DNA from 3 places in the Anaerotruncus rubiinfantis genome. Region 3 is predicted to be linked to each of the others. Evidence: predicted binding sites of a transcription regulator. Region 3 holds the regulator's gene; each other region holds the start of a gene.
The links. Region 3 encodes Rex, which represses fermentation and respiration genes when NADH is low (regulators of the CRP and FNR family bind a similar motif). Its sites were predicted from a motif close to ATTGTTAANNNNTTAACAAT; they were not measured.

Region 1 (4,158 bases), on a different contig from region 3:
GGGCATTGGAACCATCCTGATCCCGGCAATGATCCGCAAAGGGTATACCAAATCGTTCACGGTCGCGGTCACTGCAACCTCATCCGTATTGGGTCAGATCATTCCGCCCAGCCTGATTATGATTATCTATTCCGCCACAGCCGGTGCAAGCGTTCAAGCGCTGTTCGTGGCTGGGATGGTTCCAGGCCTGATGCTGGCGCTCACGATGATGGTGGTTTCTCTGGGATATGCCATCAAATTCCATTATCCGAAAGAGGCGAAGTGCACCTTCCGAGAGTTCCTGATCACATTTCGGAAGGCCGCTTTGGTGCTTGTCATGCCGCTTATTATCATCGGCGGCGTGCTCACCGGTGTTTGTACTGCCACCGAAAGTGCGGTGCTGGCTGTTGTTTACAGTCTGATCATCACAATTTTTGTTGATAAGACCCTGACGCCCAAGGATTTGCTCCCCATCTTTGTGAAGTCTGCGAAGGGGGCGGCGACGAGTCTTTTCTGTATTGGAGCGGCGAGTGTCTTCGGTTACCTGCTGGCTTATTTCCGTACAAATGAATATGTCATGCAGCTGATGACCGATCTTAATCTGTCGAAGGCAGGATTCATGCTGTTCACTATCATCCTGTTTTTTGTTCTTGGTGCATTTATGGATGCGACCCCGGCGATCTGCATCTTTGTTCCGATTGTCGTTCCGGCCGGCTTGGCCCTTGGGCTGCATCCGGTGCATCTGGGCATGATCATTTGCTTGGTTCTGTCCTTTGGCCTCGTGACGCCACCGTACGGGTTGTGCCTGTTGCTGGCCTGCCAAATTGCAAAGATCGAACCGCAAAAGACCTTCCGGGATTTGTTTGTTATGCTTGGCGCGGTGGTCATAACGCTTCTGATCATCATCTTCTTCCCGGATTTCATCTTGGCCCTGCCGCGGCTGGTCGTTCCCAAATACATGTAGGATAGCCAGGAAATCTCTGACTTTGATTAAACAGAGGAGCCGCCTCCAAACTGGGGGCGGCTCCTCTGTACTTTGAAAGCTGTTCCGGAAAATTGGATAGGCCCGAATGAGAAAATCTGCTGGCGGTAGCCTGACAGCGGGGCTCTGCATCGTCGGGGCGGCTGCCGGTACTTATGCAGGGGGACTTGCGCGCAGCACCTGCGATTTGACGGAGTGAAACCGTATCAGTTAAAAGGGAGTTGTAAAACCCTCCGGCAGTCTGTTACAATGGAGGTGACCAAATTGAGAGGAAGGATGCGCATGCTGAAACCGGAGACCCGGCAGGAAAACACAAAATACCGCCTTGCCGAGGCGATCAAAGCCTGTATGAAGAACACGCCGGTGGACCGTATCACCGTCCAGCAGATTGTGGATGCCTGTGGGGTGACCCGCCAGACGTTTTACCGCAATTTTCTGGATAAGTACGACCTCATCAACTGGTATTTTGATAAGCTGCTGCTCGAATCCTTTGCACATATGGGCAGCGGCCGGACGGTGCTGGAAGGACTCGAACGCAAGTTCGAATACATCCGGGAGGAGAGGGTCTTTTTTACCGGGGCGTTTAGTTCGGACGATCAGAACTCCCTCAAGGAACATGATTTTGCACTGATCCTGGAGTTTTATACCCAGCAGATCAGACAGAAGACCGGACAGTTTCCGGATGAGGAGATCCGCTTTCTGCTGGAGATGTACTGCCGCGGCTCCATTTACATGACGGTGAAATGGGTGCTTGGCGGGATGCCAGAGCCGCCGGAAAAGATGGCAAAAAGTCTCGTGGATGCGATGCCGGCAAAGCTGGCCGACCTGTTTATCCATTTGGGCCTTTTGCCTAAATCGCATACATAATACCTTGTTTTTCGTGCGGATTAAAAAAATTTTTGTGGGATGTTACATCTTTGACAGATTGTAACTTTACTTTTCTCCGGATTCTGGTTTACAATAATGATAATAAATTGTCAAACTTGACCGCAGCCAGTATTTCAGAAAAAGGAGAAGATTATTTATGGCGAACAGAATTATGCTCAATCAGACTTCCTATCACGGCTCCGGCGCGATTCAGGAAATCGCCAATGAAGCCAAGGCGCACGGCTTCAAAAAAGCATTCGTGTGTTCCGACCCCGATCTGATCAAATTTAAGGTGGCCTCCAAGGTGACCGATATTCTGGACAAGGAAGGCCTCGCTTACGAGGTGTATTCGGATATTAAAGCCAATCCGACCATCCAGAATGTCCAGAACGGTGTGCAGGCGTTCAAGGCGTCAGGCGCGGACTATATCGTTGCCATTGGCGGCGGTTCCTCGATGGATACCGCCAAGGCGATCGGTATCATCATTGCAAACCCGGAATTTGAGGATGTGCGCAGCCTGGAAGGCGTCGCGCCGACCAAAAAGCCCTGTGTCCCGATCATTGCCGTTCCCACCACCGCCGGCACCGCCGCTGAGGTCACCATCAACTATGTTATCACCGACGTGGAGAGAAAACGTAAATTTGTCTGTGTCGATCCGCACGACATGCCGATCATCGCGGTTGTCGATCCGGATATGATGGCTTCGATGCCGAAGGGTCTGACCGCCTCCACCGGTATGGATGCGCTGACTCATGCGATTGAAGGCTACACCACCAAGGCTGCTTGGGAAATGACCGATATGTTCCACATCAAGGCGATCGAGATCATTGCAAAATCGCTGCGCGGCGCGGTCGCAAACACAAAGGAAGGCCGTGACGGAATGGCGCTTGGCCAGTATATTGCCGGTATGGGCTTCTCGAATGTTGGCCTTGGCATTGCGCATTCGATGGCGCACACCCTCGGCGCGGTTTATGACACCCCGCACGGTGTTGCCTGCGCGATGATGCTCCCGATCGTCATGGAGTACAATGCCGAGTGCACTGGCGAAAAATATCGTGAAATTGCGCGCGTAATGGGTGTGGAAGGCGTGGACGGGATGTCTCAGTCCGAATACCGGAAGGCCGCTGTGGATGCTGTCAAGAAACTTTCCGCTGACGTTGGGATTCCGGCCAAGCTGGAAGCGCTCAAGGAAGAGGATCTGCAGTTCCTTGCGGAATCCGCGTTTGCCGATGCCTGCTGCCCGGGGAATCCGAAGGATACCAATGTGGAAGACCTGAAAGCACTGTTCCGCAAACTGATGTAAGCTTTTCAAACAGAAGATTTTCGAAATCGCAATTCCGGCCCGCCGAGATCGGCTGGCCAGTAATATATCCGCGCCAAAACAGGACAGACAGCCAGATTCATGGCTGTCTGTCCTGTTTTTTCAGTATTTCTTCTGTTCGAGCGCGCGCTCAATCGCACGGAAGTTGGTGACCGAGGAATCCTTCTTTTTCAGCGCGATCATCGTATGCAGGGTATCGATAATTGCCATCTGCGCAATACGCGAAGAAAGCGCAAAAATCCGGTAGCGGGTTTCGTTCGATGCGGTGCAGAGCCGGATATCAGCGATGTCGTAAAGCGGAGACCGCCCAATATTGGTCAGCGAGATGATCGAAGCCCCTTTGCTTTTGGCGAGCGCCGAGGCGTCGACAATATCTTTTGAGCTCCCAGAATGGCTGATTGCAAAGACGGTGTCGCCCTTTTTGAGGTTGGTGGCCACGATGCTCTGGATGTGGGTGTCGGTGTAGGCGGTCGCGTCAACTGCGACGCGCAGCAGCTTATGCTGTAAGTCGAGCGCGATCGAGTGGGAGTTGCCCAATCCGAAAATGGCCACCCGGTTGGAGGCGATGATCCGGTCGGCCGCCGCGTCGAGATCCTTTCCGCGCAGCACATCGTGGGTGTACCGGATGGTGTGGATGGTGGACTGAAAAACCTTATCCATAATGGTGTCAGGGGGATCTCCCTCGGAAATTTCCTCGTGGATATTCTGCAGCGGTGTGACGATCGCTTGGGCAAGGGTGAGCTTGAGCTCCTGATAGCCGCTCATCCCAAGTTTGCGGCAGGTGCGAATCACCGTTGCGTCGCTCGCGTTGCTGCGCTCGGCAAGGCCGGCTACCGAAAGGTAGATCACCTCCTCGGGATGTTCAAGGATATAGTTGGCCACCTGTTCCTCTGTTTTGCTCAGGGAGCTGCGCAGGGCGCGCACTTTCATCAGAAGGGCGGATGATTCATTTTTTTCTGACATAGCAAAGGTCCTTTCAGAAGCCATTTAGCGGCTGAGTGATGAAATG
Region 2 (4,158 bases), on a different contig from region 3:
CTTGGCTTTTCGGATCGCGGTTTTGAGGCGGTTGACCGCCAACGGATATTCGGCGCGGACGTAGATGTAGCCTTCCTGTGCGCCGGTCGCGTAACCCGCGATCATCATGCCCTCAAGCATCTTGTGCGGGTCGCCCTCCATGATCGAACGGTCCATAAAAGCGCCCGGATCGCCTTCGTCGCCGTTGCAGACGACATATTTGACAGGCTCCTTCTGGCGGCGCACCTGTTCCCATTTGCGGCCGGTCGGGAACCCGCCGCCGCCGCGGCCGCGCAGATTCGATTCGGAGATCTGCTTGCAGATCTCCTCGCCGGTCATCGAGGAAAGCGCCTTTGCGAAAGCTTCATAGCCGCCTTTGGCGATGTATTCGAGCACGTCCTCCGCGTCGTTCTGTCCGCAGTTATGCAGCACGAGGCGGGTCTGTTTTTTATAAAACGGGATCTCATGCTGACTTGGATAGGTCCTGCCTTCCAGCTTATAAAGCAGGCGGTCGATCACCTCGTCGCCGATCACCGATTTTTCGATGATCTCTTCACAGTCGTCCGGTTTCACCTTGATGTAGAGCACGTCCAGCGGCTCGATCTTCAGCAGCGGGCCCATCTCGCAGAATCCATGGCAGCCGCTCTTTTTGAGCCCGATATTTTCGCCGTGGGGCTCGTGGCGCAGTTCGACACAGACGTCAAGCCCGCGCTCCTCACAGGCTTTTTTGATCCGGTCGTAAATGACCAGCGAACCGCCCGCGACGCAGCCGGTACCGGCACAGATGAGCACCTGTTTTTTCTGCATGCCGAGCGAACGCTGCGCAAACCCGCGCAGTTCAGAAAGCTCGGCGTATGTATTGACCTTAGGCATTTCCCGCGTCCTCCTCTTTGAGTTCTTTCAGCAGCTCCCGCGCTTTGTCCGGCGTCATGGCGGGATGAACTTTGTCGTTCACCGTCAAAACCGGCGCAAGCCCGCAGGCGCCCAGGCAGGAGACGGTTTCCACCGTAAAAACCTGGTCATCGGTGGTGTGTTTCTTATCCGAGAGGCCCAGTTCCTTGCGCAGCGCTTCCAGGATCGGAATCGACTTGCGCACATGGCAGGCGGTGCCGTCGCAGATGCGGATGACGTATTTGCCCTTTGGTTCAAGCGAAAAATTCTCGTAGAAGGTGGCGACGCTGTACACCTTCGCCACACCGATGCCCAGCCCCTTTGCAATGTACTCGAGAATATCGGGCGGCAGATAGCGGTATTCCGCCTGGATATCCTGCATGATCGCAATCAGGGCGGATTCCTTTTTTCCATGCGCCTGAAGAATTTCTTCAGCCTTGTCAAAATTGGTTGTGTTTCCCATATGGACCATCCTTCTTTACGTTTTCGTCGCACACGCCACGGTGCATCGGCAGAGGGGAGATTGATAAAATTGTAACAATCCAAAACAAGTTAAGTATACCATAGGCAACAACTTTTGGAAAGGCATTTTAGTTGGACTAATTGTAGAATTTTTCCCTTCTTTTTTGGGCAAAAAAACTGTTTTATCGGTCAATGGCTAATTCCCCCCGTTTTTGCAGATTTTCCTGGCCCGCAGAGATTGACAATTAATTAACACTCGTCGTATACTTAAAGCAATATTGACCAAATTTTGAATTGTCAGCCGGGAGGTTTACATTGTGAAAGTTCTAATCTGTATTGGCAGCGCCTGTCATGTCAACGGCTCCTACCGCGTCCGCGAACGTTTTGCCGAGCTGGTCCGGCAAAATCATCTCGAGGACCGCGTCCAGCTCGGGTCAAGCATCTGCCTGGGACATTGCGACCAGGGCGTCAGCATCCAGGTGGACGGCCGGCTCATCACCGGCGTCACGCCCGAAAACGCCGAAAGCGTCTTTGAAAATCACATTCTGAAGGAAGCGGGCTGAACCAGATGGAAATCCTGAAGCTGAAAAAAGCCAACTGCAAAAATTGCTATAAATGCGTCCGCGGCTGTCCAGTGAAGGCCATCGAAGTGAAAAACCACCAGGCACAGGTCATCCTGCAGGATTGTATCTACTGCGGCAATTGTATCCTGGTATGTCCACAGCAGGCCAAGGTGGTGCGCAGCGATATCCAAGCGGTCGAAAGCGCGATCGCAGGCGGCAAAACCGTCGTTGCAAGCGTAGCGCCCGCTTTTATCGCAAGCTATCCGGTCGACGGATTTGACGCCTTTGCGCAGGCGCTGCGCGCGCTGGGCTTTGCCGGCGCGCGGGAGACAGCCGAAGGGGCATATCTGGTGAAGTCCCGCTATGAACAGCTTGTGCGCGAACGCCGCGGTCAGCTGCTCATTTCTTCCTGCTGCCCGACGGTTGTAAAGCTCATCCAAACGCGTTTTCCCAAGGCTTTGCGGCATCTCGCGCCGGTTCTCTCTCCGATGCAGGCGCACGCCAAACTCCTGAAAACGCAGGACCCGGATGCGGTGGTCGTATTCATCGGGCCCTGCATCTCCAAGAAGGACGAATGCGAGCAATTCCCGGACGGAGCGGATTACGCGCTCACTTTTGATGAGCTGAACGACTGGATGCAGGCGCGCGGGATCTCCTTTCCATCCCTTTCCGCAGAAAGCGCCCCGCGCCGTTCCCGTTTCTTCCCGGAAAGCGGCGGCATTCTGAAGAGCATGGAACAGGAAAACGGCTGCCACTATCTTGCGGTGGACGGCCTGCAAAACTGCATGGAGGTGCTCGAAGAGATCGGAAAGGGCCGTCTTTCCGATTGTTTTGTCGAGATGAGCGCCTGCAGCGGCAGCTGTATCGGAGGGCCCTGCGCGGGCGGGAAAAAGGAGGCGCTCGCCTCGCGTATCCGGGTGGAGGCGTTTGCCGGCGGCGGACGGACAGATGATTTCGACCTGCCTGATTCCCCGGCGCTTGAAAAGAGCATCCCCGATCTGGAGGTGATCTGTATCCCGCCGAGCGAGCAGGAGATCACCGCGATCCTCCAGAAGATGGGCAAGCACCGTCCGGAGGACGAACTCAACTGCGGCACCTGCGGATATGCTACCTGCCGGGAAAAGGCGGCCGCGGTTCATTTTGGCCGGGCAGAGATCAGCATGTGCCTGCCCTATATGAAGGAACGCGCGGAGTCGGTCTCCCTCCAGGTGATTGACGCGGTTCCAAGCGCAATTGTCACGGTCAATACCGATCTCACCATACAGGAGCTCAACCGTGCGGCCGGAGCGGTTTTCGGCCTGCTTCGTCCACAGGAGCTGATCGGCGCGCCGGTTTCCCGCATTCTCAACGAGTTCGACTTTGTCAAGGCGATCACTTCGGAAAGCGGGCGCTTTTCCCAGAAAGTCTTCCTGCCCGAATATCAAAAATATCTGGAGCAGGAGTTCCTGTACGATAAGGGCATCGGAATCTGCATCTGTATCATGAAGGATGTCACCGAAGCCGAACTGGAAAACGAAAAAATCATGGACGTCAAGCTGAGCGCCGCGCGCATTACTGATGAGATCATTGAAAAGCAGCTGCGCACCGTTCATGAAATTGCTTCCCTGCTGGGTGAAACGGCCGCCGAGACCCAAGTGGCGCTGACCGACCTCAAGGAGGCAATTCTGCTGGAGGGGCACAGAAAATGAAGGATCTCTTCATGGAGGGCGGCTATGTCAGCATCAATAAACACGACCAGCCGGTCTGTGGCGATTTTTATACCACTGTCAAAACAGAAAACGGTACGACCATCGTACTTTCGGATGGGCTTGGCAGCGGAGTCAAAGCCAATATTCTCGCAACGCTGACCGCGAAAATCCTCAGTACGATGATGGCGCGCAAGCTGCCAATCTCCCAGTGTATCCGCACCATGGCCGACACCCTCCCGGTTTGCAAGGTGCGTAAAATGGCTTATTCGACCTTTACCATCCTGCAGCTGGATGACAACCGTACCGAAGCCTATCTCGCGCAGTTTGACAACCCGCCCGCAATCCTGCTGCGCGCGGGGAAAAACTTCGATTACGAGCGCAGCCGCCGGATTATCGGCGGCAAGGAGATTTCCGAAAGCGTCCTGCGGCTGGCAGCCGGAGACTTTCTTATCCTTTTTTCGGATGGGGTAACCAACGCGGGGCTCGGAAAAACGATGCTCGACGGCTGGCCGCGCGAAGATATTATCAAACATCTGGAGGACTGCTACGCGCCGGACCTCTCTCCACAGCGGATG
Region 3 (4,158 bases):
TACCGCGCTGCTGCCGAAGCGCTGCAGAAGCGCCTATGCGAGCTGCGCAAGCGTCTGCGCACGGCAGACGGTGAGGAAGCACTCCTTCTGCGGCGCCGGATGGACGCGCTCTATACCGAATTGAGTGATTTAAAGGTGGTGACGGCCTATCTCAAGGACTACTACGCATAGTAAATACCGGCAGGATAAACCGCTTTTCCCCCAGCGGGCCTGGAACGCGCACCTGTCCGACCCGGACAAGGTCGCGTCCGAAACCTACGGCGGCAACGGTGACAACACGCCCGCGCGTGAACGCTACCGGCGGTTTGCCGCCAACGCCATCCGCTTTCTGCCGCCAGGCCAGCGGGAAGCCGTCCGGCTCTATTACCTGGAGGGGATCAAGATGCCTGAGGCCGCCAAAATTCTCGGCGTCAGCCGCTCCACGGTCAGCCGCAGGCTGGCCGCCGCGCGCAAAACCCTGCGGGAGCTCGCCCGTTTTTGTACCGACTCTGGTTTCCTGCCGCCCTGAACCTTCCGTTTTTTCTCCAAACTGCATCTTTGGGCAGCTGGCTTTCAGATTGACAAGACCTGCGCAATGATATAAAATAATGTATAATTATTACTGTGATGTAACTGTATCATGAAATGAATCATAGGAGGACTTGCATTGGATCAGAAAGTACAAGCGGCTGTCGAACATTTTGCCGCGCTGGTAGAGGCCCAGCTTGCGCGCAATGAGCGCATTAAAGCAACTAAGGACTTCGTGGATTACGAACATCTCGATAAGATCGTCATCGGTGTCTGCGGCGGCGACGGCATCGGCCCCATTATCACCAATGAAGCCGCCCGCGTATTAAAGCACCTGCTGGCGGATGAAGTGGCCGCCGGCCGTGTGGAATTTAAGCAGATCGACGGCCTCACCATCGAAAACCGCGCCGCCGTCGGCAAAGCTATCCCGGACGACGTGCTCGCGGAACTCAAAAAATGCCACGTCATCCTCAAAGGCCCCACCACCACCCCGCGAGCGGGCGATCCCTGGCCAAATATCGAATCGGCCAACGTTGCGATGCGCAAGGAGCTTGACCTGTTCGCGAACGTCCGCCCGGTCAAAGTCCCGAGCGAAGGCATCGACTGGACCTTCTTCCGTGAGAATACCGAAGGCGCATACACGCTCGGCTCCTGCGGCGTGAATGTCGACGACGAGGTCGCGTTCGACTTTGTCGTCACCACCACCGAAGGCACCGAACGCATCGCGCGGCTCGCTTTCGACTATGCCAAGAAAAACCACAAAGACCGCGTTTCAATCGTCACCAAGGCCAACATCGTCAAGACGACCGACGGCAAGTTCCTCAAACTCTGCCAGAACATCGCCAAGGAGTATCCGGACATCTCCACCGACGACTGGTATATTGACATCATGACCGCAAAACTGATTGACCAGAAGCGCCGCCGTGATTTCAAGGTATTTGTACTTCCGAACCTCTACGGCGACATCATCACCGATGAAGCCGCCGAGTTCCAGGGCGGCGTCGGTACCGCGGGCAGCGCCAACATCGGCAAACGCTACGCGATGTTTGAGGCGATCCACGGCTCCGCGCCGCGTATGATCAAGGAAGGCCGCGGCAAATATGCCGATCCCTGCTCGATGCTGCGCGCAGCGGTGCTGCTGCTGAGCCACATCGGCTTCCAGGCGCAGGCGGATAAGCTCGACCGTGCGCTGGACGTCTGCATGTACGAGGAGAAAAAGCTCACCATCACCGGCCGCGACACCGGCTGCACCTGCGAGGAATTCGGCAATTATGTCATGGATACCGTAGCGAGCCTCTGATCCGCCCGGCACACAAGGAAATCTACACAGGAAGGGTGTTTGTGTCTATGCCAAAGCATGAGGGCGTTTCACTGTCGGTTATCCGGCGTCTGCCGCGCTACTATCGCTTTTTGGGCGACCTTCTGAAAAAGGATGTCACCCGTATCTCTTCGCGGGAGCTTGCACAGCTCATGCAGCTCACCGCCTCCCAGATCCGACAGGATCTCAACTGCTTCGGCGGATTCGGCCAGCAGGGTTACGGTTACAACGTCGCCGCGCTTTATAAGGAAATCGGGAACATCCTCGGCCTCAATAAACAGGCCGACATCATCCTGATCGGCGCGGGAAATCTCGGCCGCACGCTTGCAAAGCATATGAACTTCGACACCAGCGGTTTTAAGCTCGTGGGGATTTTCGACAACTCCCCCACGGTCATCGGGCAGAAGATCCGGGAACATACCGTGCGGGACACCACCGAACTCGAAGACTTCTGCCGGGAAAATCATCCCCGCGCCGCGATCCTCTGCATCCCGCGCGAGGTGGCTTATGAAACGGCCGAGCGGCTCAAAAACCTCGGCATCAACTGCTTCTGGAACTTCTCCCACTACGATCTGCTGCTTAATTTCGAGAACGTCGTGGTCGAAAACGTGCATCTTGGGGACAGCCTTATGACCCTTTGCTACCGGATGAACCAGTTTTATGCTGACGAGAAATCCTGATTTCAAACCAAAACGGCCCCGCTTCTGAGAAGCGGGGCCGTTTCTCTATTCCTTTTTGTCCTCCGGCAATTGTTTTTCGTCCCAGAAATATTTTGCCACAACGAATCCAACCAACAGGATGAGGATGCAAAAAATATCTGTCATGAAAAGCTCGGCTGTCCCAATCCCGGTGCCCGGCCCGTCCGCCATCCCTGACGCGTACAGTTCGGGAGCGAGGTCGTTCCCATCCGCGTCAAGAAGCCGTAGGCCGCGCCAGAGTCCCTCCGTTTTCGGGTGCTCATAAATATCGACGAAATCCCGTTCGGCAATCTCTCCGGAAAACACCACCTGCGGCGGTTCCTCGTCCACCGTAATGACCTCGTAGGCCACCGCGCGCGGGTCGGCGTTCACGCCGCAGACCGCGACCTTCCGTTTGCCCGAAGCGGTGAAGGGATAGACCTCCACGCCGATCGAATTGCCGTAGCCGGCGCTGACCGGCCGGTAAAGGGTGTTCATCCCCCGGTCGAAAAGCGCGTAGCCCATCATCGGGCCGCCGCCCGGGTCCTTGAAGAGCACGAACAGCCGGTTGCCAGCCTCCTCGGTCCCGGCTATCTCCACCGGCATGCCGGTATATTCCGTGAGCGCCTCGGTCAGCGATTCCGGTTTCGCCGTATAGTGGTAAACCATTGTGTAATACGCCCCGGTCGCGATGAGGGTAACAGCCGCGATCACAATGGACAGGATCCTGCGTTTTGTCAGTTTCATCGTTTCATCTCCTTTGCGGCGCGGGAAAGCGCCGCGAACTGTTCCATCGTGAGCTGCTCGGCGCGTGCCGTGCCCGGCACCCCCGCCGTTTCGAGCAGCGCGGCGGCGTCCGGCTTCGCAAGCGAAAGCCCGCTTGCCAGACAGTTCAGGATCGTTTTACGGCGTTGGGAAAAAGCCGCCTTCACCACCGCGAAGAAAGCCTTTTCATCCCCCACGTCGTATTGCGGCCGCTCCCGGATATCCAGCCGGATGACCGTACTGTCCACGTCGGGCGACGGCATAAACGACCCGCGTGACACCTGAAAGAGCACCTTCGGGACGCTGTAGTACCGCACAGCGATTGTGACCGCGCCAACCTCGCGGGTGGCGGGTTCGGCGCAGAGCCGCTGCGCGGCCTCCTTCTGCACCATCACGGTGATCGATTTGACCGGCAGGCGCTGCTCGAGCAGGCTCATAATGATCGGCGAGGTGATGTAGTACGGCAGATTCGCGCAGACAACCACCTCCATGCCGGAAAACTTTTCCGCGATGAGCGCGTGCAGGTCGACCCGCATCACATCCGCATTCACGATCTCGACGTTTTGGTAGCCCGCGAGCGTTTCCGCGAGCACCGGCAGCAGCCGGGCATCAATTTCGATACAGACGACTTTGTCCGCGCGTTTGGCAAGCTCGGCGGTCAGCACACCGACGCCCGCTCCGATTTCAATAACTCCGACGCCTGCTTTCGCGCCGCCAAGCTCGGCCATGCGCGGGCAGACGGTCGGGTTGACAAGGAAATTCTGCCCGAGCGCTTTACTGAATGTAAAACCGTGGCGCGACAATACGTCTCGTATCACGCCAATATTGGAAAGGTTGTCCATAAAATCCTCCAGGAACTGGATTTGGTTTTGCAGGAAATAAAAAAGGAGC

Region 1: fucO (lactaldehyde reductase) is a predicted target of Rex. The motif match lies at 1,924-1,943, and genes of this name have one in related genera.
Region 2: BN4275_RS07670 ((2Fe-2S) ferredoxin domain-containing protein) is a predicted target of Rex. The motif match lies at 1,393-1,412, and genes of this name have one in related genera.

The regions. Positions count from the first base shown of each region.
Region 1 is NZ_FKLA01000009.1:2,042,290-2,046,447, reverse strand. It holds gene BN4275_RS15270 (TRAP transporter large permease) at 1-943, shown strand, start outside; gene BN4275_RS15265 (TetR/AcrR family transcriptional regulator C-terminal domain-containing protein) at 1,244-1,828, shown strand; gene fucO (lactaldehyde reductase) at 1,986-3,131, shown strand; gene BN4275_RS15255 (MurR/RpiR family transcriptional regulator) at 3,252-4,112, opposite strand.
Region 2 is NZ_FKLA01000009.1:466,102-470,259, reverse strand. It holds gene nuoF (NADH-quinone oxidoreductase subunit NuoF) at 1-852, opposite strand, end outside; gene BN4275_RS07675 (NADH-quinone oxidoreductase subunit NuoE family protein) at 845-1,333, opposite strand; gene BN4275_RS07670 ((2Fe-2S) ferredoxin domain-containing protein) at 1,650-1,895, shown strand; gene BN4275_RS07665 ([Fe-Fe] hydrogenase large subunit C-terminal domain-containing protein) at 1,901-3,583, shown strand; gene BN4275_RS07660 (PP2C family protein-serine/threonine phosphatase) at 3,580-4,158, shown strand, end outside.
Region 3 is NZ_FKLA01000008.1:229,925-234,082, reverse strand. It holds gene BN4275_RS03450 (hypothetical protein) at 1-171, shown strand, start outside; gene BN4275_RS17785 (RNA polymerase sigma factor) at 149-508, shown strand; gene BN4275_RS03440 (isocitrate/isopropylmalate family dehydrogenase) at 647-1,807, shown strand; gene BN4275_RS03435 (redox-sensing transcriptional repressor Rex) at 1,855-2,505, shown strand; gene BN4275_RS03430 (hypothetical protein) at 2,551-3,249, opposite strand; gene rsmA (16S rRNA (adenine(1518)-N(6)/adenine(1519)-N(6))-dimethyltransferase RsmA) at 3,246-4,109, opposite strand.